3 regions of the Shewanella sp. S1-49-MNA-CIBAN-0167 genome follow, and region 3 is predicted to be linked to each of the others. Evidence: predicted binding sites of a transcription regulator. Region 3 holds the regulator's gene; each other region holds the start of a gene.

Region 1 (9,899 bases), on a different contig from region 3:
GAATTAGCATACACGTCGGCAAACTCTGTTCGAGACTCTTTAAAGCCAATAGTATTCACGTTGGCGATGTTATTCGCGGTGGTATTTAAGTCTTTTTGCGCGGCAGCAATACCACTCAGTGCGATATTAAATGACATGTTTCACCTCTCACAATTAATTCATTTATGATGACAGCCAACTGTTTGTTGGTGGCCGTATTATGTTTCAGATACTGCGAGTACGTCAGATAACTTAATTCCACCTACTCCACGCAAATTCAAAATAGCGCCTGTCGCCACAGTGCCCAATGACACACTGGTAACATGGGCATAAGTCGATACGGCTAAATCTTCCGACGTTCCGTCCACTTTACCGCTAGCCTTAATGGCGTAATTACCGGCTTCTGCGGGTTGGCCATCTGAATCTAAACCATCCCACGTCACATCAACATTGCCGCCTTTACTGCCATCAATATTAAAGCTCTTAATCAGCTGACCCGACTCATCTTCAATTCTGACCGAAATAGATTCGATGGTTGATGGCGTACTGATCACCCCTTTAATTTCCGAGTTTTCAGTAGAAATAGCCCCAGTATCAGAAGGAATAAGCACTTTACGGCCCACTAAACCAGAAGCTTGCAATGCTTGGCTAGAACTCATCACAGTATTGAGGTTAAGAATTTCATCATTAAGATTTGAAATACCATCGACTGTGGAAAATGATGCCATTTGGGCAATCATTTGATCATTATCAACCGGTTTAAAGGGATCTTGCATCGACAACTGTTGACTGAGTAAAGCAAAGAAATCATCTTGCTTTAACATCTGATCTTTTGCTTCAGGTATCGCACTTTCTTCAGGTAAGCGAATTCCGTCAAGAAAAGGATTACCTGTGGTCGTGGTGGTCGTATTTGCCTGCACAGAATTTTTGGTTGTAGCACTTGTGTTTGAAGCACTACTGGACTGTTGCGGTAAAGACTGACTGTAAGAGTTAACGAGGCTCATTGTTACCTCCTTGAATAATCATACTATTTACCCATCCTTAACGTCTGTTGCAACATAGACTTAGTTGCATCAGCCACCTGAACGTTCATTTGATAAGAGCGTGATGCAGAAATCATATCGGCCATTTCTTCCATCACATTGACATTAGGTTTGTAAATAAAACCATCACCATCCGCCATTGGATGGTCTGGCGAGTATTCTTTTAATAATGGTTTGTTACTTTCGACAATGCCTTTAACGCTGACGCCAGGCGAACTGTCTTGCTGGCTATTGGCTTTTAGCATTTCGGCCTCAAAAACAGGATGACGTGCACGATAGGTTTTATCGACACTGCTTGACACCGAATCAGCATTGGCAATATTACTGGCGGTAGTATTCAAACGCACTGACTGCGCTGACATACCCGAACCAGACACATTGAAAATATTAAATAAACTCATGATTAGTCACCTCTCAATGCTTTACGCATGCCATTAAATTTGCCCTCAAGAAAGCCTAATGACATTTGATATTCGAGCGAATTTTGCATAAATGCTGCTTGTTCTTTCTGGGTATCGACGGTATTACCATCGCCAGTATCGGCCTGATTTGGCATTCGATATTGAACATGTTGTTGACTTAACGCCGTTAAATCAAAATGTTTGTCTGTGGTTTGACTCATACTCAAGCCTTGTTGATGCGAGCTTGCCGATTTCATGGCGGAAGCAAAATTAACATCTTGAGCTTTATAATGAGGAGTATTGGCATTGGCGATATTACTTGAAATTACTTCTGCTCTTTGAGCTCGAATGCCCAAAGAATATTGGTGAACACCTAATGCATTATCGAAATTAATCGCCATAAAATTGCCTCCATCAGCTAACTGATAGTAATAAAGCAAGGGTTATGCCAACAATTTAATTTTTAAACGAATAAAAGACAAAAACAAACATGCCGACGAATGCCGGCATGATAAATAGCTTAACTTGTTATTTTATCTATATTTTCTTTTGGTAATAAATACCAGGATTACATCGAACCATAGTAAACTCATCACTTAAGCCTGCTAGAGATTCTGACGCACCCAAGAATAAAATACCTTTAGGATTAAGTGCGGCAGCAAATTGCCGCAAAATTTTAGTCTTTGCCTCTGGCCCAAAATAAATCAATACATTACGGCAAAAAATAATATCGTACTTACCTAATAAGCTATAACTTTCAAGTAAATTATGTGCTCTAAAGTTAACTAAACGCTTAACATTATCTTTCACTGTCATGTTGCCCGACGGTAAAGCATCAAAAAACTGACGTTTACGCTCTTCAGACAAGCCACGAGCCAGCGCTAAACCATCATATTCAGCATTCTTACAGCGCTCTAACATTGATGGTGACAAGTCCGTTGCCTGAATCGTCGCGCCGCCCGGTAAAGCACCGGGTTTACGCTGTTGATATTCCAACACTGTCATCGACAAAGAGTAAGGTTCTTGCCCAGAAGAACATGCCGCAGACCATATTTTTAACGGTCTGCCAAGCTTACTGTATTCAGGCAATAGAGTATTATTAAGTAATTCAAACGGATAACGGTCTCGAAACCATAAGGTTTCATTGGTGGTCATTGCATCTATCACTTCAGCACGCAGTTGACGTTCTATCGGTTTCATCGACTTTTTAACCACCTCAGACAAAGAAGGTAAATTATGCTTCCCCATCAACGGCGCTAAACGACTGCGGACTAAATATTGTTTATTCTCACCTAACACAATACCGCTATGCTGCTCTAAAAACAGCCTAAATTGATTGTACTCTGCTTCAGCAAGTGATTTATCTGTCACATTAACTTCCTAATATGTGGCCGATGAGCTGAGCATCCAATATTGTTCAATATTAGAGGCTTATAAACTCAAATGTTTGTTAACCGCTGAGGCTAATTCATCGGGGTTAAACTTAGCAATAAAGTCGTTAGCACCTACTTTTTCTACCATTGCTTGGTTAAACACACCACTTAATGATGTGTGTAGAACTACTTTTATGTTCTTTAATTTTGGATCATCACGAATTTCAGCAGTTAAAGTATAACCGTCCATTTCTGGCATTTCGATATCTGAAATAATCAGCGGGATCTCAACTGAGACATCATCCATTTCAGCGGCAATATTTTTCAGCATGATCAACGCTTCTTTACCATCTTTAGCGGTATCGATTTGCAGATTTAACGACTCTAACGAACGAATAATTTGTTTGCGTGCCACCGTAGAATCATCAATAACCATAATATGATAATGCTGTTCTTTATCGATAGTTAACGTCTCACTGACTTCTTTACTGATAGAGGTCTTAACAGGTGAAATTTCATCAAGAATTTTTTCAACATCCAAAATTTCAACCAGCTCACCTTCAATCTCAGTCACAGCCGTTAAATATGAAGAACGTCCTGAACCTTGGGGCGGCGGCAAAATAGATTCCCAATTCATATTGATGATACGCTCAACAGAACTGACCAAAAAGCCTTGAACACTGCGGTTATATTCGGAAATGATAACAAAGCAATTTTCAGTTGATGTCAGTGGACGTCCACCGGTTGCAGCACTTAAATCGATAATAGAAATTGTTTCCCCACGAATATGCGCAACACCTTTAACATAGGGGTTTAGTTTAGGTAGCCTTGTCAGTGGAGGACATTGTAATACCTCTTTTACTTTAAATACGTTAATACCAAAGCGTTGACGACCGTTAAGCTTAAACAGCAACAGCTCTAATCTGTTTTGTCCGACAAGCTGGGTACGTTTATTTACTGATTCTAAAATGCTCGACATAACACAGCCTTGTAGTTAACTGTTACTCAAAAGGATAAAATTGTTGGTTAACATTATAGTGAACCTTGGTTTAATATAATACGCTTGCTAGCTATTTTAACCTCAACCTGGATAAGAGAGGGGATAAATCGTTGAAAACGGGTTTATTTCAAGTCTGCAATATCAAACATGCCATGTGTTTTGCTAATAAAGGTGCACTCACATGTTAACAATAGTGTTAGTCGCCGCGCCAATAGCGGGCCCATTGTGAATCGATACAAGGTGAATAGCCGAACAAAGAGCCGTTTGATAACCGTTACTATCCCCCAATTTATCCCCAATTGAGGTTTTCATCAGACGAACATGACACACTCTGGGCAAACCATCAGCAGCCTAGCAAATACTTATCAAATTATTGAATTAAAAGTGGGCATGCAACTTGCTTTAACTTTTACTAAGTTAACTCTTACAGTGAACTGACACTTTTTTGACGAAAGGGAAATGTTATTATCATGCCCTCACCTCATTTTTAGCTTATTGCGTATGCAGAGATTACTCGCATATTTTTCGTTCTCCAAAGTATAGGTGCATTCTGGCAACACAAGCTAGGATCTTCATTATGAAAGTATTTTTTTTATGTTTTTTGTGCTCAATGACGCTTTCTTTGCCAGCATTTGCTAGCGAAGAGATAGTAACACCTAAACTATCGGCCATTTATACGTTAGCTAAAGAGGTGGTCGCAAAAAAAATTGATGCCGACGCCAACGCTAAGGTGCAAATTACCCCACAAAATCTTGAAGGTCGTCTTAGTCCACCGCGCTGCTATCCACCGATTAATGCCGAACTCGCCAGTGAAAGAGCCATTAGTCGAAATAACATGGTAAAACTAAGTTGTATCAGCCCAGACTATGACTATCCATGGCAAATGTATCTCTCTGTTCGAGTTGAAATACAATACCCTGTCGTGGTGGCTAACCAGCTACTGTCTCCAGACCAAATTATTGCTCCACATCACTTAAACATCATGTATGTTGACCAATATAGTTTAAGAGGCCACTTTTTTTCTGATACCCACACATTAATCGGTTCGCGAGTGAAACGTCGCGTGGCAAAAGACTCACCTGTATTGAGTAATAACCTGTGTTTTGTGTGCAAAGGTGACTCGGTTTCCATCTACGCTAGAACCGCTAATGTTCAAATAAAAACCCTTGGTGAAGCACTGCGTGACGGCAATCTTGATGACGTCATCAGGGTGAAAAACAGTAACACGAGTAAACAATTTGATGCGGTGGTGGTTGGGGTTGGCGAAGTTGAAGTAAGAATGTAAACTAGGACTAAAGTTTTTTCCAACAGTGCCGATAATCTGTTTGAAGAACCTAATACATTACGCTGGAGCCTCCAATGGCAATTGACATTAAGCATAACACTGCGGCTAATACCCAAATGCGCACTGCACGTGACACGCAGTCTGCTAAGCAATCTAATACTGCTGTGGCTCAAAAATCCGCGGCACCGGTTAAAGCCGATTCCGTTAGCATCACCGCTCAAGCTCACCAGCTTCAGAGCGCGCAAGCAAAAATGGAAGCGACACCTGAAGTTGACCAAAAAAAGGTCGCAGAAATTAAGCTCGCTATCTCTGAAGGACGCTATAAAGTCGACCCAGAAAAGCTTGCTGCGAATATTGCCAGCTTTGAAGCAGAGCTAAGCAGTCTATCGTTTGACAAAGAGTAGCCGTTAAACGTTACTCTTTAATTTGTTTTAACGACACACAGATAATAGGTGCTAACTTGCATCATAGATAAGTGTCAGTTAACAAAACCAATGAGTAATTTATGACAGAGCTAAATGAAGTACTAAATAAAGAGTTGAATAAACAACCAAGCGAACAACCAAACGATGAGCTACGTGCACTGTTAGAGACCCAAAATCAGACCTTAGCACAGCTGAAACTGCTTATTGTTGAAGAAAAAGCCGCATTAACAAACCAAGATGCCGACAAACTACTGACGCTTTCCAAAGACAAAACCCAGTGCTTAATCAATATGAAAGCGACTGACGAAAAACTGGCTCAACACCCCCAGCACGCCCTGCTTACCACAGCTCCTGAACTGGTACAAAAAGTCGCCCAGGCCAAATCTATTCTCGCAGAATGCAAAGACATTAATAGCCAGAATGCCAGCTTAATTGAACACAATATCGCCAGCCTAAATCGATTTGCCCAAGCATTGCAAGCCAGCCGTAATGCATCAAGTTTAACCTACAATGACAAAGGCAAAACCTCCACCATTTCAACACTTGGTAATGACTTTACAGCCTAATAAAGCCTATAGAGCAACAGCCTAGAGCGCTTCGCTGCTAGGACGCTTCGCGGCTAGAGACTATAAAATCTGAGCCGCATCCGATAACAAGCGAATAAACGGAAAAAATAAAGCGGAAGGCATAGAGGCTATAAAGTCTTAACAGCGAAGCTGTTCTTAGCAGGACGTAGTCCGCCCTAGCAGCGAAGCGACCCTAGCAGGACGTAGTCCGCCCTAGAACCTAGCAGGTGAGCTACTGAGCTAGCATTGCCTGGCGTAAACTTTGTTGCGCAGACTCTTCACCTAACCAAATTTTAAGCAATACCTGACGAAAAGCCTCTCCAGCAATATCACCTTGAACTTGACCATTTTTAATGCTGCTCACGCCCTTGCCTTTTTGGGTCACAAAAGTAAATTGATCCCCGTCGACAACGTCGTAAGCAAATTGTTGAGTGAAATGTTCAATCTCTTTGGCAATAAAATGGGTGTCATTGTCGGTAGCAGTCTCAAAACCTTTCGTAATGCCGTCACGCATTCTCTCTGAGGTGGCCATCGTAGAAGTAATTGTTAATTGGATTACCGCTATAGGCTGAGCGAGCACATCTTCAAGCGTATAAACTTTGGTAGGTAAGTACAAACTGCCTACATAAATATCCATAAAAAATTTACTGCGCACGCCCGCACCATTTAATATTAATGGTTGCTCTGCAACATTCATTTGCTCAGCAACATCAACATCGGCAATCATTCTTGCTTGCACCAACAACGGCAGCGTCAACACTAAACAGCCAATTAAAGCTAATAACTTCATCTAAACTCTCTAAAAAAACAGCAATATAAATAACCACTGTATAAACCATTACAACATGAACGACTGCAATATCTGCCATTCATCCCATTAACTTGCTCAATTATTAGCTCAATTATTAGCTTAAGTACGCTTAGATTAACGACTCATAAACTAACCACGAACGCCTAACTTATATTGGCCATTTTGTTGAAACATCAATGCTTGCTTGTGCTTTGGCGCCATTAAAATAGGACCATCATCAAAAAATAAAAAGCTCTTCCAATTGCGCACAAACACACACCAGCGCGTTTCAATGATTTGATACTTTTCATAGCAAAAATATACAACCGTATCATCAGGCCATTGAATATGTTTAGTCATAGCTTCAGGCATCGCAATATCATCAGAGTCCCACGCCGATTGCCAATGATCCGTTGCAGTCCAAGCATCTTGCTTTGCTGGCCAATCACCTTTCTCGAATAGTTCCGCACGGCTGCTTTTATTGCTTATCCACTTATCCCACACTTCCATGGCACTTTTATCGGTCAATGGCTTAATCAAGGCCTTATCATCATCTGACACAGGCAAATCTTTATGGTTAAAAATCCACTTACGCTTATAAAGATCAAACGGAATATATGAATGTGACAAACAATTGCTCCTAGCAACTAAAAATGAAACGCAATTATAGCGCTAAAGCGGATCAGACTGCGATAGCAACAGAGATAAATGATTACGACAATAATAAGAATATTAAAGCTGAAGCTAAAAAGACGACTGAGGGTAAATATCTAAATCCAGCAAAGCCTTAATTCGATAAAACTAAAGCTTAAAAATGACCATAAAATGAGGTTGCAAACAGTTGATATGGTCTCCCCACAGGGACTCGAACCCCGATCGGCCGCTTAGGAGGCGGCTGCTCTATCCTGTTGAGCTATAGAGAGACTCAGTGATTATACTGAGTTTAGAGTCGAATTAAACCTTTTAAATTTAATTGCTTGATTAATAACCAACTAATTCTTAACCATCCCTTTTGTTCTGGTCTATTTATTCAGCATCTATTTATCAAACATCTATTTATTAACGAGCTATTTATTAACAAGCTATGTCTTAACTATCGATTTATTAAAAGTCTCTTTATTAAAAGTCACTTCTCTTAGACTTTAATGCTTATTGGCCTAATTCTTAATCGCAATGTCATTCAGTTGAATGTTATCTGCACTGTCTATGCCCTCAAGCATTGCCGTTGAACTGTCTTCGGTGACTTGTTCGATGACCACAGTGGCACGACTTTTAGTGGCGATGGCGCGCATGGAATTAAATCTATCTGGGATATTTTTTTGCAGTACGATTTGGAATTTATCACCCATTTTAACGCCGTTTTTTCGACCTAAATTAATGATAATGCGGTCCCCTTGCCTGGCGACAATTTGGCCTAATAATGGCCGACAGTTTAGTTGTTTATCCAGTGATATCACGCTTTGTTGAAAAATATCACTGATAGCCTGACCATAAGATGAACGCCAAAAACGTTGGTTAGCAGGTGATACTGTTTCTTGTCTTTCAAATTCCCAAGGTGCTGATGTTGCGAAAGATTCTGTCCATACTTTTTCACCACTGATGCCATGGTAAAGGGTTAATTTAAAAATAAATTGCCTTTGCGGATCATCATCGATCAACCCCATATAACTGCTTTGCACAGGCTCGGTGGAGATATCAATAATTTCGGGTTGCAGCACATATTGGCTGTCGGTGATTTCGCCTAACCAACTGGGTATGCGATAACCTTTAAAGTTAACCAACTGATTGGTGTTATCAATTTTTTCATCGGCATGTAATCGTACAAAACTGTATCGCGATTGCGCGTTGATAACCTTGCCTAATTGTTCGGTGATCCGTTGTTCAAAGTGTGCTAATTGGCCATAACGTAGCTGTTCACGCTCTTGTAAATAGGATTGCGGCAACATAATGGCGGCTTTGAGGGATTGGCTTTTACATTGTCCATCGAATGCTTGTTCACTGAGATCAAGCTGTAAAACCACTGTAATCATGTGTTCACTGATCATTTCACTCATTAATTCAACGTTATTAGCCGATCCCATGCGCTGAATTTGAAAGCTATCTTGAGTGAGTCGCCCTTGATTGACTTGTTGTTCGCTGGAAAAGTTAACCCCGGCTTTTAAACTGGCATAGTTTAATGCCTGACTGATGGCCTCTTCGCGGGCTTTATCAATATCGCCATTAACGATTTTAGCCTTGCCGGTAACTTCCATTTGCTCTGCCAATACCGACGGAGAAACACACAAGGCACTCAGCCATAGCATGGCTATTGCAGCAAGATGACTGAAGCTTTTAGTTCGGTTAACAGGGCGGTGTCGGATCAACATACTTTGTCCTAATGTCAAAAAATCGTCAATTTTGCACAATTGTGTAAATTAAGCTTACTCTATGTTTATTTAAAGCAAGAATTATGCCGACTACCTATCTTGGTGGGTATTATCTATGTTGTTCAATTACAGTAAAGCTTTTAGCGCATTTGCCGATATAAGGGTACAAATAATAAAGAGTAAACAATTGACCTTAGTTATCGATGTCAAAGGCGATTAAATGACTCATTTATATTAAGACTTGCAGCATGATTTGTTAGAGGAATTATTATGATTAACAGGCTTTTTATCCCCACTGTCATGCTGGCGTCGTTGTCGTTAGCGGCATGTACCCAAACGCCTAATGCTGCCAGTAACCTTGCCTTTAGTAACAATGGTAGCTATATCAAAGTGGCCGATGAAGATGAGGTTTATCGGGATAAGCTCACTTATGATATTCAAGCCGCAGGATTATCACCTAAAGGCCAGGTGAATGTATGGGCAGAAAAACTCGTCAACGAATTAGTGTTACAAAATGACGTATTACGCCCTGATCAACCACTGTTAATTACCACGCCGGTAATGACCAGCGATTTAAATGTAACCAATGAGTTAGCATTACAGTTACAGCAAGGATTACTCACAGCGTTTCACGCTCATGAATTTAATGTAGTCGATTTAAACGTGGCGAC
Region 2 (9,899 bases), on a different contig from region 3:
TAATGCTCTATATTGCTTACCGCTGGCTCGAATAGACGATACTGAAGACGTTGTTGGATTGGCGGTTTGGCGATCAGCGGGTGCACTCGGTGCACTCGATAGACTGGAACGGGCTGCAACTGGTGCGGCATGTGGGGGCAAACGACTACTTAATGGTCGATGAGAGGTATGGGTATCTGCGGCAGTCGTCGTTGCTCTACGAGGTTGCGGTAATGATGTAGTCGATAACGAGCTAGAACGATACATCCTGCGTCGACCTAATGCTTTAATTCGTTGTTGTAACAACAGTATCGCATCGTCTTTATTTGTCGCAATATCCTCAAAGCGTTTTGGCAGAAAATCCAATGCACCAGCGTCTAACGCATCCAGTGTCGCTTTAGCGCCATCATGAGTTAACGATGAAAACATCAAAATAGGGGTAGGATTATTCGCCATGATTTCACGAACAGCCGTTATCCCATCCATCACAGGCATCTCAATGTCCATCGTAATGACTTGAGGCTTTAATTTTGCAGCCATCTCAACAGCTTCTTTACCATTAACAGCAACGGCAACAACTTCGAGATCAGGATCTTGATTGACAATCTCACTGACTCGACGTCGAAAAAAGCTAGAATCATCTACAACTAGTACTTTTATGGCCATTTAATTCCTTAAATAATGGAACTTTTATTATTACTTTTTACTTTTAGCGTAGTGTTTTAGCAGCCCTGGCACATCTAAAATAAGTGCAATGCCACCATCGGATGTAATTGTCGCACCCGCCATTCCAGGCGTGCCTTGTAACATACTGCCAAGTGGCTTAATAACAACTTCTTCTTGTCCAATCAATGCATCAACAACGAAGCCAATCTGCATAGTACCAAGCTGAACAATCACAACATGACCATGCTTCTTATCACCATGTTTAAAGGTTGATTTTTTGCTGTGTAACCATTTTTCTAGATAAAATAATGGCACGGCCTTATTACGGAAAATAACCGTCAATTGACCATCAACAATATTGGTTTTTGTTATATCTAAATTAAAGATTTCATTCACACTCGTTAACGGCAGTGCAAAGACTTGATTGGACACTTCAATCATCAATGTCGGCATAATCGCCAAGGTTAATGGCACTTTAATTTCAAGTATGGTGCCCTTACCTTTCATCGAATCAATATAAACCGTACCGTTAAGTTGGTTGATGCGGGTTTTCACCACATCCATACCCACTCCACGGCCTGAAATATCTGAAACTTCAACTTTGGTTGAAAAGCCTGGAGCAAAAATCAGGTTATAAGCTTCGTTATCGGTCATTCTCGCGGCGGCATCTTCATCTAACACACCACGACTTATCGCAATCTGTTTTAGCTTCTCAGGGTCCATCCCCGCGCCATCATCCTCAATTTTAAGCAGGATGTGGTCACCTTCTTGGCTAGCCGATAAGGTAATCGTGCCCGTTCGAGATTTACCACTTGCTTCACGAGTAATCGGCATTTCGATACCGTGATCGACTGAGTTTCGCACCAAGTGGACCAAAGGATCGGCTAACGCCTCAACTAAATTTTTATCAAGATCGGTATCTTCACCAATCATGACTAAATTAATTTCTTTATTTAAGGTGCGGGCCATATCTCGAACAACACGAGGGAATCGGCCAAACACTTTCTTGATAGGCTGCATGCGGGTTTTCATCACTGCGCCTTGCAAATCAGCAGTGACTAAATCAAGGTTAGCAAGAGCCTTAGACATTTCCTCATCTTCACGATTAATGCCTAAGCTAACCAGTCGGTTACGAACTAAGACCAACTCACCAACCATATTCATGATGTCGTCTAACCGAGCGGTATCAACACGAACGGTTGTCTCACCTTGCGGAACAGAAGGCGCCTTAGGAGCAACTGCCGGGGCAGATGATGCTACGGGCTTAACAACTGGTGTTGCCGTCGGTTTTACCACTGGGGGAGCGACCACTTTATTGGACTCTACAGCGGTAGTTGATTGTGGTTTAACTACCGGCGCAGTACCTTTACCGTGTAATTCATCTAAAAGACGTTCAAATTCATCGTCAGTGAATTCATCAGAATCAACAAGAGGTTCAGCAACAGGCGGGGTAGCTGGTTTAGCTGAAACTACCGCTTCTGATTTAGCTTTAAACGATCCTGAGCCATGTAATTCATCTAACAATGCTTCAAATTCATCATCAGTAATGTCGTCACTACTATTGGTTACCGCAGACGTTGAATCGATATTGGCTTTTTTACTATCAGAAGCTTTAGATGAAGCAGGACTTTTGCCTGTACCATGTAAAGCATCAAGTAAAGCTTCAAATTCAGACTCATCAATTTCATCAATACTGCCTGAGCCGGATGTTTGCGCTGAGGGCATACTCATTTCTTCGATGGATTCAGGCTGGTTAAACTCAACAATATTTTCAATGGGTTCTGGCTCTCCTGCCGTCATTTCTGAAGGTAATGGTGCACCTGAACTTAATAATTTGAGTTTAGCGAGTAACGCAGGATCAGCGGAGTCTTGCTGCTGTCCCTGCTGAGTTTGAGCAAACATGGTATTAATCGCATCAACCGCTTGCAAAATAATATCCATTAACTCTGAATTTACGCCGCGTTTGCGGGTGCGTAAAAGGTCGAAGGTATTTTCAGCTTCATGACAAACATCAACCATTGGACCCAGACTTAAAAAACCAGCCCCACCTTTAACGGTGTGAAATCCACGGAAAATAGCATTAAGTAAATCACTGTCATCAGGATTATTTTCAAGAGTAACGAGCTGCTCCTGTAGAAGCTCTAAAATCTCACCAGCTTCAATTAAAAAGTCCTGGAGTATCTCTTCATCAACATCAAAAGACATTAAATTGACTCCTAATTAGAAACCCAGACTTGATAGCAGATCATCTACTTCATCTTGACCAGTAACCACATCTTCACGCCGTTCAGCATGCATAATGGGACCTTCTGCTTCTATTTTATTATCGTTTATAGTAGGCAATAATTCGCTAGCATTATCACCAAACACCGTTAGCATTGAAACCAAATTAGTTTCTACTTCACGAACTAAATCAATCACTCGACGGATCATTTGACCGGTCAAATCTTGAAAGTCTTGCGCCATTAAAATTTGATTTAACAGCTCGCGAAGGCGATTAGAGTCATGCTCGCTATGCGACATAAACTGTTGAACATCATGACAAAGTGACTTAAATTCACCCAATTCTATATCACGACGCATCAATTTATCCCACATGGGCGTCACTGATTGTATATTGCTAATGATGGTATCGGCCAAAGGAAGACATTCTTCAACTGCATCCATGGTTTTATTTGCAGCTTGTTCTGTCATATCGATAACATAGTTCAACCTTTCTTTAGCATCCGGTATTTCGGTATTCGCTAATTCAGATAAACGGTTATCAACTTTGAAATCTTTTAGTGCACTGTGGAGTTGTCGAGTTAACTTACCGACTTCTTCAAAAAGCTCACGCTGCAATGGCGTGGCAAGCTCTCTGATGTAATCATCAGCTTCTGCTTGATTACCCGAGGTAAGTAATTCAACAAGTTCTTGGGCTTGTTCAAGAGTGACCAAGCCCGATATTGATGCCTGCATGACTAATCCTTGGTTATGCGAGTCGTTCAAAGATTTTATCTAGCTTTTCTTTTAACGTAGCGGCGGTGAAAGGCTTTACTACATAACCATTTACACCAGCTTGCGCTGCAGCAATAATTTGTTCACGCTTAGCTTCAGCGGTTACCATCAATACAGGTAAATGCTTTAACGAATCATCAGCACGAATGGCTCTAAGTAAATCAATACCTTGCATTCCAGGCATGTTCCAGTCTGTTACTACAAAATCAAAATCGCCTTTTTGTAACATTGGTAGGGCTGTTGAGCCATCATCTGCTTCTTGAGTATTATTGTATCCCAAGTCTCGCAACAAGTTCTTAATGATACGCCTCATTGTTGAAAAATCGTCAACAATAAGAATCTTCATATTCTTGTCCAAGGTTTCCTCCGGTGAGCTGACTCTCGTTCGCTCTATATAAGTTATTATTCTTGTGTCCAATGCTTGAGTTTGGCTTTTAACCTGAGCATTGCCTGACTTAATATCTGGCTTACTCGCGATTCGCTAACTTCAAGGATTGCACCAATTTCTTTTAAATTTAATGCTTCGTCATAATATAACGACAGCACTAACGCATCTCTTTCTGGCAATGTCTTAATTGCTTCAACCAATGCAGATTGAAATTGAATTTCAGCAAGCGAGTCAAAGGTTTCATCTGGCGATTCGTTGTCTGTGATTAACACATCTTGCGCAACACCAAGATCTTCTATACCGATGATTTTACCAACAGAAACATCATTTAAGATGTGATGGTATTCATCAAGCGACATATCAAGTTTTTCTGCAATTTCAGTATCATGAGCATCACGTCCAAGCTTCTGCCCTAATTCATCAATCACTTGTGCTACACGACGATTATTACGATGAACTGAGCGTGGAACCCAGTCACCTCGGCGAATTTCATCTATCATTGCACCACGAATTCGGATACCAGCAAAGGTTTCAAATTTGGCCCCTTTACTATCATCAAATTTTGATGAGGCCTCAAGCAACCCCATCATCCCAGCTTGTAATAGGTCATCGAGTTGCACCGATGCTGGTAATCTTGCCAGCATATGATGAGCAATTCTTTTAACCAGCGGTGCATACTGTTCAACAATAGATGTTTTGTTATCGAACTGAGTATACGCTGCGGCTTTATTCACCCGTTCTTCCTTCTTGTATCGGCTTACGTTGTACAAGACGTTCAACAAAGAATTCTAAATGGCCGCCGGGCTGTTGTGGCACCGGCCAAGTCATAATTTTATTGGCTAATCCATGGTAAGCAATAGCTGAAGGAGATTTAGGATACGCTTCAACAACTAACTTTTGCTTACGAACCGCTTTACGTAAATTCTCATCAAAGGGTATTGTTGCAACCAGCTCTAAAGCAACATCTAAAAATCTATCGGTCACTTTACTCAGTTTTGCAAATAATTCCATACCTTCTCGCAAACTACGCACCATATTTGCCACAATTTTGAAGTGGAACACACCATGCTCGCGACTTAAAATTTTAATCAGCGCATAAGCATCGGTAATCGATGTCGGCTCGTCGCAAACGACAATTAATACATCCTGTGATGCACGAGAAAAACTCAGCACCATATCTGATATACCGGCAGCAGTATCAACAATTAAAATATCGAACTGAGTACGCATTTCACTAAATGCACGGATAAGTCCGGCATGTTGTGCTTGCGTCAATTCAACCATCGCTTGAGAACCTGACGTAGCAGGAACAATACCGATCCCTTTGGGTCCGCGCACAATGATGTCATCTAATTCGGCATCACCGGACAAAACATGAGATAAATTTTTCTCAGCGCGGATCCCCAGCATGACATCGACGTTGGCTAACCCTAAATCGGCATCAAGTACTAATACGCGTTTGCCTTTTTCAGCTAATGCAACGGCGGTATTAATTGACACACTGGTTTTGCCCACTCCGCCTTTACCACCGGATACGGCAATTACTTTAACTTTATCGTTATTTGGTTGATTCATCATACGTAAACCACTTGCTTGATCCCGTGTCATAACTTTACTCAAATGCATAGGCGTTGTCATTAGACCACGCTGTGTCTTGTGACGATTGTTGTTCTGTTTCATTTAATGCCGCCAGAGCCTGCTTAGCCAACTCTAGGGTATCAGCCACTTTCATGTCCTCAGGAACACGTTGACCGTCAGTAACATAGCTCAATGGTAACTCATTTTGAATCAATACGCTCAAAGCACCTGCAATTGATATTGATTCATCTAACTTGGTTAAAATCGCACCCGCTAATGGGATCCGTTTAAAATGTTCAACCGCATCTTGCAATACGCGACGTTGACCGGTCGCCGACAAGACTAAGTAGCTCCTAATTGGAATTCTACTATTGGCTGTTAAATTATCTAGTTGCTGATATAAACGCATATCTCGCTGCCCCATACCTGCCGTATCAATTAACACTAACTTACGATTTCTAAACTGATAAAGAATTTGTTCTAATTCAGTTAAATCATGTGCTTGTTTAACCGGACAGCCCATTATTTTGCCATAAGTGGCTAATTGCTCATAGGCGCCAATACGGTAATGATCTGTGGTAATCAATGCGACCTGCTCTGGTCCATGATGGGCGGCAAATCGGGCGGCAATTTTAGCTAAAGAAGTCGTTTTACCAACACCCGTAGGACCCACAAATGCCACAACACCACCCCGTTTGACAATATCATCGCCTTGGTTGTCGAGTAAGTTGGCTAAACTTTGCGGTAATGCGCGCACTAAATCTGCTGGGGTGTAATGTTGGCTTAATCCCGCTAGTTTAGCAGCTACTGCCGGAGAAAACTCTGCGGCAATCAATTTACTTTCAAGCATTGCTCCCACAGGATCGGTCCGCTTTTTTTGGTCTTTCATTAACGATGAAACTTGATGAGTTAATAAGCTACGTAATGAAGCCATTTCTTCACGCAGATCATCCATATCGCCTGAGTGGTTTTTATTATTTTTTGTTGGTTTGTCAGAGACGGATTGCGGTGGCAAGTTCGACGCGGGTTTAGCCGACTTTGCACCTTGTAATTGGCGGGCCCATTCAGGTAACTCTGGCTCGTCTTGTTGCACGGACATTTGTTGTGTCATGCGATTGTGTTGTTTTTCAAGTAATGCCTGTAACGAATCTGCGGCCGCAGGAGGATTGACCTTCGATTGGGCTTTTATGGCAGGTTTAGCGCCTAAAGACACCTTGTCTTCGCTCACATCCATAAAACCCGTGGTCGGCGCTTGTGAAGCGATAGCGGCTTTAGGTTCGTCATAATCTACAGCAGCGACAATCTCGATTCCGCCAGTGACTTTTTTATTCGACATAATGACAGCGTCAGAACCCAACATTTCTTTTACTTGAGCCAATGCCGCGCGCATATCTTTGGCAAAAAATCGTTTAATTTTCACTTATGCACCTCTATAAACTGACGTTATCACTATTGGCCTACAGCAGAAACAATTCTAATTTGTTTCTCGTCCGGTATTTCTTGGTAAGAAATCACGCGTAAATTGGGAATAGTGTATTTAACAAATCGTGACAGCGTTGACCTGAGCATGCCAGATGTCAATAAAATGGCTGGTTGCCCTACCATTTCTTGCTTCTGTGCAGCGTCTAATAATGACTGTTGCATACGCTCTGCAAGACCCGGTTCAATATTAGGACCTTCACCGCCGGTCGCCTGCATAGACTTATGCAACATCTGTTCCAACTCTGGCGCCAATGTAATGACAGGTATTTCAAGTTCTGGTCCAGAGATTTCTTGCACTATCATACGTTTTAGCGCAATCCGCACTGCTGCGGTTAAAACTTCGGTGTCATTACTCTTAGTGCCGTATTCTAACAAGGTTTGCACTATGGTGCGTAAATCACGTACCGATACCCCTTCGTTAAGTAGGTTTTGCATCACTTTAACCACAGATCCCAGCGGCATAATATCGGGAACAAAACCATCGACTAATTTAGGTGAATTTTTGCCCAACATGTCTATTAACTGCTGCACTTCTTCATATCCTAATAGCTTGGCCGCATTATTACTGAGTAATTGGCTGATATGTGTAGCCACAACCGTTGCGGTATCGACGACGGTATAGCCTAATGTTTGTGCCTGTTCACGTTGCTCTGGGGTTATCCATACCGCCTCTAAACCAAAAGCGGGGTCGCGAGTTTCAATGCCATCAAGCTTACCGTAAACTTGGCCTGGATTAATCGCTAACTCGCAATCATGTCTCACTTCTGCCTCACCGACCACCACGCCCATTAACGAAATGCGATACGCATTAGGGGATAAATCCAAATTGTCACGAATATGCACCGCTGGCACTAAAAAACCTAACTCTTGTGACAATTTCTTACGTACGCCTTTGATCCTGCCTAATAATTCACCGCCTTGAGACTTGTCGACTAATGGAATTAGGCGATAACCAACCTCAAGCCCTATGGTATCAACATGGCGTACATCGTCCCAGCTTAACTCTTTAGGTTCTTTATTCTTAGTCTCAACCGGCCCTTTTGTGGCTAAGGTAAGTGCAGCTTGTTTATTGTCAACATTACGCTTGTAAACAAAGTAAGCGGCAGCTGCGGTAATGGCTGCGAAAGTCAAAAACGCGAAATGAGGCATACCAGGCACAACACCCATGACAAATAATAACCCAGCAGCAATGGCTAATGATTTATGACTGTCAAACATCTGACTGAACATCATTTGGCCCATATCGCCTGACTCGTTTTGACGAGTCACCAATAAAGCCGCGGCAATGGATAATAATAAACCGGGGATCTGCGCGACTAAACCATCACCAATGGTTAATAACGTATAAATTTCTACGGCGCTAGAAAAATCGAGATCGTGCTGCACAATACCAATAATAAAGCCACCTAAGATATTGATGACTAAGATCATAATACCGGCGATAGCATCACCTTTTACAAATTTTGACGCCCCGTCCATCGCACCATAAAAGTCAGCTTCTCGGGTCACTTCTTCACGGCGAATACCGGCTTGTTCTTGGGTCAGCGTACCGGCATTTAAATCGGCATCAATGGCCATTTGCTTACCTGGCATGGCATCTAAGGTAAAGCGAGCGCTTACCTCAGAAATACGCCCCGCACCTTTGGTCACTACCGCAAAGTTAATGATGATCAAAATAAGGAATACCACTAAACCGACAGCATAGTTACCCCCAATCACCACTGAGCCGAACGCTTCGATCACTTTACCAGCGGCATCACCACCATTATGGCCTTCGAGCAATACAATCCGGGTAGAGGCAACGTTAAGGGCAAGCCTTAATAACGTAGCCACCAGTAATACGGTAGGAAATGCAGCAAAATCAAGAGGTCTATCCGTATAAATGGCAACGAGTAGTACGACTAAAGCTAAAGCAATATTGAATGAAAATAGGATGTCGAGCAAAAAAGCAGGAATGGGCAACACCACCATTCCAAGCGCCGCGAGCACGATTAAAGGCGTACCAATGCCCTTAAATGTCGACGGTCTTATTTGTTTAAATTGCCCGAAAGCGGCTTTTGCATCCATTGAGGTCAACCCTTCATGTAGTCTATTGCGAAATAATGTACTGTTATTTGACGCTAATAGACTGACGAAGCAAAAACTAAGCCAAAACTACGACAGAGGGAGTCATTTAACGATATAAGCGAATTGAGTGGCGATTAATGCTTCAAATCATCAGGAATGGGCTGACTAAGTGGGATAGCTTTAGGACGACGACCTTTACCTTTTTGATATTGCCTAAGCTGAAATACATAGGCAAGTACTTGTGCGACCGCGGTAAATAAGCCTTCTGGCACTTGTTGATCAATCTTAGTGGTGTGGTAAATAGCACGAGCTAATGGCGGGGCCGATACAATAGCAACATTATGTTCGCGAGCAATTTCACGTATTCTAAAGGCAACGTCATCGACACCTTTGGCAATTAAAAATGGCGCAGACGAGCGACTTACATCGTATTTTACCGCCACAGCATAATGCTCTGGGTTAACCACAATCACATCAGCGTTAGGCACTTCGGTCATCATACGCCGTTGCGCCATCTCCTGCTGCATTTGTCTAATTTTGCCTTTAACTTCAGGCTTACCTTCAGAATCTTTATACTCATCTTTAATTTCTTGCTTGGTCATTTTTAATTGTTTCTTGTGATTCCAAATTTGAAATGGCACATCTATAATAACAATCAATAACATCGAACTGCAAAGTACGATAAACATCCAAATGAGCAACTCTAAAGAATGATAGATATTGCCAGGTAGGTGATCGCTAG
Region 3 (9,899 bases):
AGGGCCATCTGGTGCGCCTTGAATAAATTGGATCAACTGCGGATTGTCAGATTGACGTAATTGCTCTGGGGTACCATGAGCAATGACTTTTTTGTCTGCTATTACATAGACATAATCTGCAATACCTAATACTTCATCCACATCGTGAGAGACCACCACAGAAGTCAGTTTTAATGAATCCGACAACTCACGAATAAGTTTTACCAGCATCCCCATTGAAATTGGATCTTGTCCCGCAAATGGCTCATCGTACATCACCATTTCAGGTTCTAGTGCAATCGCCCTAGCCAATGCTGCTCGACGCTGCATACCACCGGATAATTCGTTAGGCATCATATACGCTGCACCACGAAGACCTACCGCTTGCAGCTTCATCAATACAATGGAGCGGATAATATCTTCTGGTAATCCAGAATGTTCTCTCAATGCAAATGCCACGTTATCGAATACATTAAGGTCGGTAAATAATGCACCGCTTTGAAACAGCATACTCATCCGCTTGCGCAATTCAAAAAGTTCCTTGCGCTTAAGCTTATGTAAATCGTGACCGTCGAACAAGACTTGTCCGGTATTAGGGGTTAACTGTCCCCCAATCAATTTTAACAAGGTGGTTTTACCAATACCACTAGGTCCCATAATTGCCGTTACTTTGCCTTTGGGGATCGATAAAGAAATATCGTTAAAAATCACGCGCGAACCATGGCTAAAGGCCATATGGTTGACTTCGACCAAAGGATTATTATTTGATTTACTCATATCAGACATTGGCGTTGAGGAGATAACTGCCTTCCTTGCATTAAGTTAAGGTGTAAATTGTACTGTAATTGTCGATTAAGCGACAACTATATCCATATCACCACACATCATTTCGAGTACAATTACTGTGCAATGCTTTCAATTTGACTTTCAATTTGATAAAAATCCAGCGAAAATGCTCGTTAATTAATGATCACTATCGGAATCACATGCTAGTTAATATTCTAATGTTAGTTGCTGGCCTTGCTGTTTTAGTTTGGAGTGCGGATAGATTTGTTTACGGAGCGGCGGCATTTGCGCGAAATTTAGGCTTGCCTCCCATGTTAATTGGATTGACCATTGTTGCGATGGGTAGCTCTGCACCTGAAATGTTTGTTGCAGCTACGGCCTCAATGGATGGCATGCGTGATACCGCCGTGGGTAACGTACTGGGCTCAAACATTGCTAACATCACCTTAATATTAGGATTAACCGCCTTACTTGGCGCCATTAGCGTAGCCTCAAAGACCTTAAAACGCGAAATACCTATTATGCTAGCCGCCACGGTATTTGCTGGCTATACCCTGCATGATAATGTGCTAACACGAGCAGAAGGTATCATGCTCATCGTGGTACTTTTCGTGTTAATGGGATATTTCATTTGGCAAGCGACTCATGATAGAACAACCGACAGCTTAGATACTGAACTTGGATCTGATATCCCTAAAAATGTCTCAACCTTTCATGCTATCATTTGGCTAATCGTCGGTATTATATTCCTCCCGCTATCAGCGAGTTGGATGGTAGATGGTGCTGTGGGTATTGCAAAGTTTTATGGCTTGTCAGATCTTGTCATTGGATTAACCATTATTGCAGTGGGAACAAGCCTACCAGAATTAGCAGCCTGTATTGCTGGCGTATTAAAAAAAGAACACGATCTCGCTATTGGTAATATCGTTGGATCGAATTTATTTAACATTCTTGCCGTACTGGCACTACCAGGGTTAATTGCCCCTGGCGAAATAGATGCCTCTGCCAGTGGAAGAGACTTCTATATGGTATTGGGCACCAGTACTGCATTAGCCGTTTTAGTATTATCCAGTGGCACCAAGCAACAACTGACTCGTTGGCATGGCGCACTATTATTAATCACCTTTATTGCGTACCAAATTATTGTATTTCAATCCCATTAGATTGGAGCATTAAAGGTAAAGTCTTAAGCTAAAAGAGAGAGCCGTATGGTAAATCAAACTCAATTTCGTCAATGGGGCCGTAAAGTCATTGATATTGAAAAAGCTGCTTTAGATAATTTATATCAATATGTGGACTCAGTTGAGTTTGGCCAAGCATGTGAACTCATTATGCAGTGCAAAGGCAAAGTGATTGTCATGGGAATGGGCAAATCGGGTCATATCGGTAATAAAATATCCGCGACGTTTGCCAGTACCGGCACGCCGGCATTTTTTGTTCATCCTGGTGAGGCCAGTCATGGTGATTTAGGCGCATTGGCTAAGAACGATATTGTACTGGCGATTTCCAATTCAGGTGAATCGAGCGAAATACTCACGTTAATGCCTGTGATTCAACGTATGGGCGTGCCTGTTATTGCCGTAACAGGTAAACCAGACTCTAACATGGCGCGTTTATCTAAAATTCATTTATGCATTGAAGTACAAGAAGAAGCATGCCCGTTAGGATTAGCGCCGACGTCTAGCACCACTGCTACGCTAGCAATGGGTGATGCATTAGCCATTGCATTGTTGCAAGCAAAAGGGTTTACCCGTGATGACTTTGCCTTATCACATCCTGGTGGCTCATTGGGGCGAAAATTATTACTAAAAGTAGACGATGTCATGCATAAAGGCGATGATTTGCCTATCGTCAGTGATGCTATTTGTATTACTGAAGCGCTTTATGAAATATCTAAAAAAGGCCTTGGCATGACGGCGGTAGTCAACCATGAAGCCAAACTAGTGGGTATTTTTACTGATGGTGATTTACGCCGGGTCATCGATGCCGAAGTGAACCTTCGTACCACTTCGATAGCCCTGGTGATGACCAAAAACTGTGTGACCTGCCCCACGGGTATTTTAGCTGCACAAGCGCTACAAATCATGGATGAAAAAAACATCAACGGACTGGTTGTCGTCAATGAAAAACACCAACCGATCGGGGCATTAAACATGCTCGATATGGTTAAAGCTGGAGTCATTTAATCATGTCAGAATCAACCTCGTGTCACCAAGGATTTTACGGCCCTATCAGTAATGATATTTGGCAGCGAGCTCAGAAAATTAAACTGTTAATCTGTGATGTCGATGGGGTCTTTTCAGATGGACGTATTTATCTCAGTAATGCTGGCGAAGAACTCAAAGCCTTTCATACTCGCGATGGCTACGGTATACGCTCAGTTCTCACTAGCGATATTCATGTTGCCGTCATTACAGGTCGTCAATCAAAAATTGTCGAAACCCGAATGACCGGATTAGGAATCAAACATATTTATCAAGGCATTGATAATAAATTTGAACCTTTTGAGCAACTTATGTCGCTGTATAATGTAAGCGCCGAACAAGTAGCCTACATTGGCGATGACATGGTTGATCTGCCCGTAATGAAAGCCGTAGGTCTCTCCGTGTGTGTCGGCGATGGTCATCCGTTTGTAAAACGACATTGTCACATGACAACGACCTTAAACGGCGGACATGGAGCTTTGCGAGAACTGACTGACTTATTACTCTTAAGCCAAGATAAATTTGCCAGTGCTCATGGAATGAGTATATGAATCGGATCACCCTAAGTATTGTGGCTTTTTTTGGTCTTGCTTTTATGTTGTACTGGCAAGCACAAATAAAACGCAGTGAAATGGACTCGGTGAAAGTACCTGGTATTGAGCGCCCTGACTTTATTGCAGATAACCTACGCACCACGGAATTCAATCAACAAGGTTTTGTCGAAAGTCGAGTCAGCGCCGAGCACATGGAGCATTATGCTTCAAGTGACATCACTCACTTTACCAAACCGATATACCTCATTTACCCTGAAAATGGTAAAGCACAATGGCAATTAAGTGCAGATCGAGGACAATTGAATAAAAACACCAGCAAAGTCATATTAGAAAACAATGTTATTATTGATGCCATTGATATAGAAGAACCCCTGCAGTCATTGAGTACCCAAGCGGTGACGGTAGACTTAACCACTATGATAGGCACCTCACAAGAGATGGTGTATATCAAAGGCAAAGGGTTTATTATTAAAGGCTTAGGCCTACATGCTGACTTGAATTCGCAACAATTATCGCTACTGAGCCAGGTAGAAGGAACATATGAGCCACATTAATCGTCTCCACACTCGCGCCAATGTTATGTTATTGAGCAGCATACTTTGCCTGTTGAGTTTGCCTGCTATGGCGAAACAAGGTGATCTGAAACAAGAATTAAAAATTGTTGCGGTTAGCCAATTTGCTGACATAAAAAATAACCAAATCATTTTTAATGGTCCGGTTAAGATTGTCCAAGGCAGTATTAATATCAATGCTGATGAATTACGGGCGTTTACCCCCGAAAACAGCACCAGTAAGAAACTTATCGCCACTGGCAAACCCGCGACGTTTTCACAAGAATTAGATGACGGTCAAATTGGTACTGCCAGTGCCGACGAAATATCCTATGACCTTGCGACTACCACGCTAACATTGACAGGTAATGCCAAACTTAATCAATCGGGTAGCCAAGTGACCGGTAATCGAATTAAGTACAACATCAATGCGCAAGAGCTTATTGCTGAAAGTTCGGGCACAGGGCAAGATCGGGTTATCACCATTATTCAACCTGAGAATTTCCAAGACGAGTCTGCGCCAAAGCAAAAACTCCCTGAAATCCCAGTTAAAAAGCAGATCAAACCATGACCCAAATAACCTTAACCGCTGAAAATCTGGCTAAAAGCTATAAAGATCGTCAAGTTGTTAAAGATGTCAGTTTAACGGTTAAAACAGGCCAAATTGTTGGGCTTTTAGGCCCCAATGGTGCAGGTAAAACAACCACCTTTTATATGGTTGTCGGCCTAGTGAAAAGTGATAAGGGTCGAATTTTAATTGATGATGACGATCTCACTGACGATCCAATGCATCTGCGAGCTCGCAAAGGCATTGGTTACTTACCACAAGAAGCCAGTATTTTCCGTAAACTCACAGTGTATGACAACATTATGGCCGTGTTGCAAACCCGCAAAGAACTCAGTACAAACCAACGTATTGAACAGCTTGAGCATCTATTAGAAGAGTTCCATATTACCCATATTCGAGACAGCCTAGGCATGTCGTTATCGGGTGGTGAACGTCGTCGTGTTGAAATTGCGCGCGCTTTAGCCGCCAATCCAAAATTTATTCTACTCGATGAGCCCTTTGCTGGTGTTGATCCGATTTCTGTCATCGACATAAAAAAAATCATTCAACAACTTAAAAGCCGAGGTCTAGGAGTATTAATTACCGACCATAACGTACGTGAAACGTTAGATGTCTGTGAGCGAGCTTATATCGTCAGCCAAGGTAATTTAATTGCCGAAGGCACACCTGATGAGGTATTGAGCAATCAACAAGTTCGGGCGGTGTACTTAGGTGAACAATTCAAGCTATAGTTACTTTACGGGCCTTTAGTCTATCTAACTCATTTGATTGAACGATATCTAAACAGCGTTAAACATCATTGATGTACGTGACAATCCATTACAGTTTTATAAATTGTCACTTTTATGGAAATCATCTAGGGATAAGCGGTAAATGAAAGCGTCACTCCAACTTAAAATGGGTCAACACTTAACCATGACCCCACAATTGCAGCAAGCCATTCGCTTACTGCAATTATCGTCATTGGAGCTACAGCAAGAAATCCAACAAGCATTGGATTCAAATCCATTACTTGAAATAGAAGATGAGTTTTCTGAAGCAAAAGACCCCGTAAAAGAAAATCGCGACCAAGCTGATACAGACTTCAGTGACAACAGCATTGTCAATATTGAAAAAGACACCTCAACAGTCGACACAGCAGAATCTATGACCAAAGAAACCATGGATGATTTAGCCATGGATACTACATGGGATGAAGTGTACACCGCCTCGCCGATGTCAGGTTCAGGTAGTGCTAGCATGCGCGATGATGACATGCCGTTTCAAGGTGAAACCACCGAAGGTCTGTATGAACATTTAGAATGGCAGAAAAATCTCACTCCATTTTCAGAGACCGATCTTGCCATTGCCACAGCGATCATCGACGCCGTGGATGAACGCGGTTATTTAACCCAAAGTACCGACGATATTCTCGAAGCCATGGGTGACGAAAATGTTGAGTTAGATGAAGTTGAAGCTGTATTAAAACGAATTCAACACTTTGATCCCGTTGGTGTTGCTGCACGTGATTTAAGTGAATGTTTATTGATCCAATTAGCGCAATTCTCTAACACCACACCCCATATCGATAATGCCCGTTTGCTAATCAAAGACTATTTAACCTTAATTGCTGGGCGTGATTTTAGATTATTGATGCGCAAAACTAAGCTAAAAGAAAATGAGTTACGTGACGCCATCACCCTAATCCAATCACTCAATCCTCGTCCAGGCTTATTGATCACCGCCACCGATGACGAATTCGTTATTCCCGATGTCACGGTACTAAAGAAAAATGGCCGTTGGGTTGTAGAGTTAAACCCAGACAATATGCCCAAAATTGGCGTTAATCAGCAATACGCCGCCATGGCTAGAAGCAGTAAAAATCAGTCTGACAGTCAATTTATTCGAGGCCATTTGCAAGAGGCTAAATGGTTTATTAAAAGTATCGAAAGCCGCAATGATACTCTACTCAAAGTGGCAAATTGCATTGTGCAATTTCAGCAAGGCTTCTTTGAATACGGTGAAGAAGCCATGAAACCTATGGTGCTAAATGATATTGCTGAAGCAGTAGAAATGCATGAATCGACAATTTCACGAGTCACCACACAAAAATATATGCACACCCCACGTGGACTATTTGAACTAAAGTACTTCTTCTCTAGCCATGTCAGCACTGACGATGGCGGGGAATGCTCATCAACAGCAATTCGTGCTTTTATCAAAAAGCTGGTTGCCGCAGAAAACCAGAAAAAACCATTGAGTGACAGTAAAATGGCTCAACTTCTGGCAGAACAAGGCATAAACGTTGCTCGTCGTACGATTGCAAAATACCGAGAAGCAATGCTAATCCCGCCCTCAAACCAACGTAAGAGTTTATAACCTACAAGGTTGTGGAGGATTTTCTATGGATATAAATCTGACTGGACGTCATGTCGAAATAACTGAATCTTTACGTGAGTATGTTAATGGTAAATTTTCAAAGCTTGAACGACACTTCGATCAGATCCATAATGTACACGTTGTACTCCATGTAGACAAATTACAACAAAAAGCAGAAGCCAAAATCCACGTTAATGGCGCAGAGATTTTTGCTATGTCAGAAAATACTGATATGTATGCTGCAATAGACGCCCTGATCGATAAACTCGACCGTCAGGTAATTAAACACAAAGAGAAGTATACAAAACACTAACGATGGAACTTTGTACCATTCTGCAGCCGGAATGCACTACCTGTGCCACACCGGGCAGTAAGAAAAAAGTACTGGAACTCATCAGCAATTTAGTCGCTGCCCAGTATCCAACCCTGTCTTCGCAAGAGGTTTTTGAAAGCCTATTAGCGAGAGAAAAAATGGGTAGCACAGGTATAGGAAATGGCATTGCGATACCTCATGGTCGATTAACGACCATCGATCACCCCATCGCGATATTTGTTAAATGTGAAGAAGCCATTGCCTTTGATGCAATTGATAAGCAGCCCGTGGATATTTTATTTGCTTTGTTAGTACCTGCAGACCAGTGCCAACAACATTTAGGCACGTTATCGAGTATGGCTAAAAAGCTCAGCGATAAGCAAATATTGAAACAGCTTCGCAAAAGCCACAACGCAACAGAACTTTATCGGGTTATAACTGCATGAAACTTGTCATAGTATCGGGACGTTCAGGTTCAGGGAAATCCGTTGCCTTAAGAGTATTAGAAGACCTAGGATATTATTGTGTCGATAATTTGCCTCTACCCCTCATTGGCACATTACTCGCTCAGCTCAAGGGCAGTAATGATTTAGTTGCGATTAGTGTTGATGTCCGCAACATTGCTGAACAAGGCAAAGTGCTTCAAGACCAATTAGCCCTACTTGAACATGACACTGAAATTATCAGCTTCTTTCTAAATTCCAATGATAAAGTGTTACTTAAACGCTACAGCGAAACACGCCGATTGCACCCGTTATCTAAAAATCATATTTCACTGCAAGAAGCGATCAAATTAGAAGGCCGTTTACTTGAGCCTACCGCAAAAATTGTTGACCATTACATTGACACTTCGGCGCTAAATATCTACGAGTTAAGCGACCAAGTTAGGCAAATACTACTAGGCAGTGTCGATAAAGAATTGGTCATTAACTTTGAGTCTTTTGGCTTTAAGCACGGCATGCCGACTGAAGCGGATTTTATGTTTGATGTACGCTTTTTGCCCAATCCACACTGGGAAATAGAATTGCGCCCATTGACAGGATTAGACGAACCCGTACAAGAATTTTTAGGGCGTCAGCCATTGGTCAACAAGTTCATTTGGCAAATTGAAAACCTATTTGAAACCTGGATGCCACACCTAGAACGTAACAATCGCAGTTACCTGACTATCGCGATTGGTTGTACGGGTGGCCAGCATCGTTCGGTATATATTGCAGACCAATTAGCAAAACGATTTAGGCAAGGCAGTAAACACACTGTTAATGCTCGCCACAGAGAATTAAGTATAAGTGAACTCACCGCTAAGTGAGCATAGGATTGCATGAATGATCAAACTTGAACGCCAAGTTACCATTTCCAACAAATTAGGATTACATGCCCGTGCAGCAACAAAACTCGCGGTATTAGCCGCCGATTTTGACGCGAACATCACCTTAACTCAGGGCGAAAAAAACGCCAGTGCCGCAAGTGTGCTTGGGTTGTTAATGCTTGAAAGTGGAATAGGGAAAATGATCACCGTGACCGCAAAGGGTCCAGATGCCGAAGTAGCATTAAATGCAGTGTGTGATCTGATTAATGCTAAATTTGATGAATCTTGCTAAATCAGTGAAGAGTACGATTCGCGAGTCACTCACTTTTTAATCCACTATTATTCTTATTACACGTGGCCTAACCAAACTGTCACGACATTGATGCTCAACGGTAGACATCAGTCCCTCGATAATATTAGCCCTTAGGTTTATCTCACGCAGTTGATACCCATCTGATTAAGTATCAGTTCACTCTGCGGGAGTTTAGCGTTTAACATAATACAGATATCGCCGCTTTCAGCAACGGATCCAGTATGACTCTGCATCCGTGCAGTCGTCCGTCAATATGATGTATAGCAGCGTAGACCATGCATAATTTCGTCCAGAGGAAACGACTCAAGTATCCCATTTCGGCGTTACATTGTCTTACAAGCAGACAACGATTATTGCACCAATACGCCTTAAACAGAAAAACCTGAGCAGCCCAGAATGATTACATACTTTATGATATAAGTATGATGAATAGGAAGTAGATATATGGGTAAAGAGTACCTAGATAATGAGATAACCGAACAACGCCTCAATCAACTCGTTCAAGCGCTAGACAGTGGTTTGTTTGTTCATGCTCGTAACATGTTGCACACCATGTCACCTAACGATGTCGCCCTAATTCTCGAATCATCACCGCCCAAAAATCGACAAGTGTTATGGCAACTCATTGACCAACAATATGCGGGTGAAATTCTTGACGAATTAGGTGAAGAGCTTAAAGATTCACTCATTAGCAGCATGACACCAGAAAAGCTCGCCCAGGCCACAATAGGTATGGACACAGATGATCTCGCCTATATTCTTCGCAGCTTACCCGATGGTGTTTACAAGAAAGTACTTAAGTCAATGCGCAGCCAGGACAGGGATAGAGTAGAACAAGCACTGCGCTATCCTGATGATACGGCAGGCAGTATCATGAACACCGATACCGTCACCTTACGACCCGATGTCAATATCGAAGTGGTATTACGTTATTTACGTCAACGGGGAAACTTACCCGATACTA

What was found. The regulator sigma-54, encoded in region 3, starts transcription at its own class of promoters, with help from an activator protein. The targets are predictions, from matches to a motif close to GTTGGCACGNNNNTNGNNT.
Region 1: flgB (flagellar basal body rod protein FlgB) is a predicted target of sigma-54. The motif match lies at 1,858-1,876, and genes of this name have one in related genera.
Region 2: flhA (flagellar biosynthesis protein FlhA) is a predicted target of sigma-54. The motif match lies at 9,225-9,243, and genes of this name have one in related genera.

What each region holds. Positions count from the first base shown of each region.
Region 1 is NZ_JBEOPO010000006.1:51,616-61,514, forward strand. It holds gene flgE (flagellar hook protein FlgE) at 1-137, opposite strand, end outside; gene flgD (flagellar hook assembly protein FlgD) at 198-983, opposite strand; gene flgC (flagellar basal body rod protein FlgC) at 1,007-1,423, opposite strand; gene flgB (flagellar basal body rod protein FlgB) at 1,426-1,824, opposite strand; gene AAEZ00_RS04105 (CheR family methyltransferase) at 1,961-2,794, opposite strand; gene AAEZ00_RS04110 (chemotaxis protein CheV) at 2,855-3,775, opposite strand; gene flgA (flagellar basal body P-ring formation chaperone FlgA) at 4,374-5,081, shown strand; gene flgM (flagellar biosynthesis anti-sigma factor FlgM) at 5,156-5,485, shown strand; gene AAEZ00_RS04125 (flagella synthesis protein FlgN) at 5,587-6,072, shown strand; gene AAEZ00_RS04130 (chalcone isomerase family protein) at 6,305-6,862, opposite strand; gene AAEZ00_RS04135 (DUF2947 domain-containing protein) at 7,013-7,492, opposite strand; gene AAEZ00_RS04140 (hypothetical protein) at 7,516-7,653, shown strand; tRNA gene AAEZ00_RS04145 (tRNA-Arg) at 7,710-7,785, opposite strand; gene AAEZ00_RS04150 (flagellar assembly protein FlgT) at 8,020-9,228, opposite strand; gene AAEZ00_RS04155 (FlgO family outer membrane protein) at 9,499-9,899, shown strand, end outside.
Region 2 is NZ_JBEOPO010000006.1:9,455-19,353, forward strand. It holds gene AAEZ00_RS03890 (protein-glutamate methylesterase/protein-glutamine glutaminase) at 1-645, opposite strand, end outside; gene AAEZ00_RS03895 (chemotaxis protein CheA) at 676-2,850, opposite strand; gene AAEZ00_RS03900 (protein phosphatase CheZ) at 2,866-3,603, opposite strand; gene cheY (chemotaxis response regulator CheY) at 3,617-4,000, opposite strand; gene AAEZ00_RS03910 (RNA polymerase sigma factor FliA) at 4,045-4,764, opposite strand; gene AAEZ00_RS03915 (MinD/ParA family protein) at 4,757-5,638, opposite strand; gene flhF (flagellar biosynthesis GTPase FlhF) at 5,643-7,028, opposite strand; gene flhA (flagellar biosynthesis protein FlhA) at 7,058-9,157, opposite strand; gene flhB (flagellar biosynthesis protein FlhB) at 9,292-9,899, opposite strand, start outside.
Region 3 is NZ_JBEOPO010000007.1:42,232-52,130, forward strand. It holds gene AAEZ00_RS04690 (ATP-binding cassette domain-containing protein) at 1-765, opposite strand, end outside; gene AAEZ00_RS04695 (calcium/sodium antiporter) at 966-1,928, shown strand; gene AAEZ00_RS04700 (KpsF/GutQ family sugar-phosphate isomerase) at 1,974-2,951, shown strand; gene kdsC (3-deoxy-manno-octulosonate-8-phosphatase KdsC) at 2,954-3,520, shown strand; gene lptC (LPS export ABC transporter periplasmic protein LptC) at 3,517-4,077, shown strand; gene lptA (lipopolysaccharide transport periplasmic protein LptA) at 4,064-4,645, shown strand; gene lptB (LPS export ABC transporter ATP-binding protein) at 4,642-5,373, shown strand; gene AAEZ00_RS04725 (RNA polymerase factor sigma-54) at 5,516-7,000, shown strand; gene hpf (ribosome hibernation promoting factor) at 7,026-7,313, shown strand; gene ptsN (PTS IIA-like nitrogen regulatory protein PtsN) at 7,316-7,759, shown strand; gene rapZ (RNase adapter RapZ) at 7,756-8,622, shown strand; gene AAEZ00_RS04745 (HPr family phosphocarrier protein) at 8,639-8,914, shown strand; gene mgtE (magnesium transporter) at 9,380-9,899, shown strand, end outside.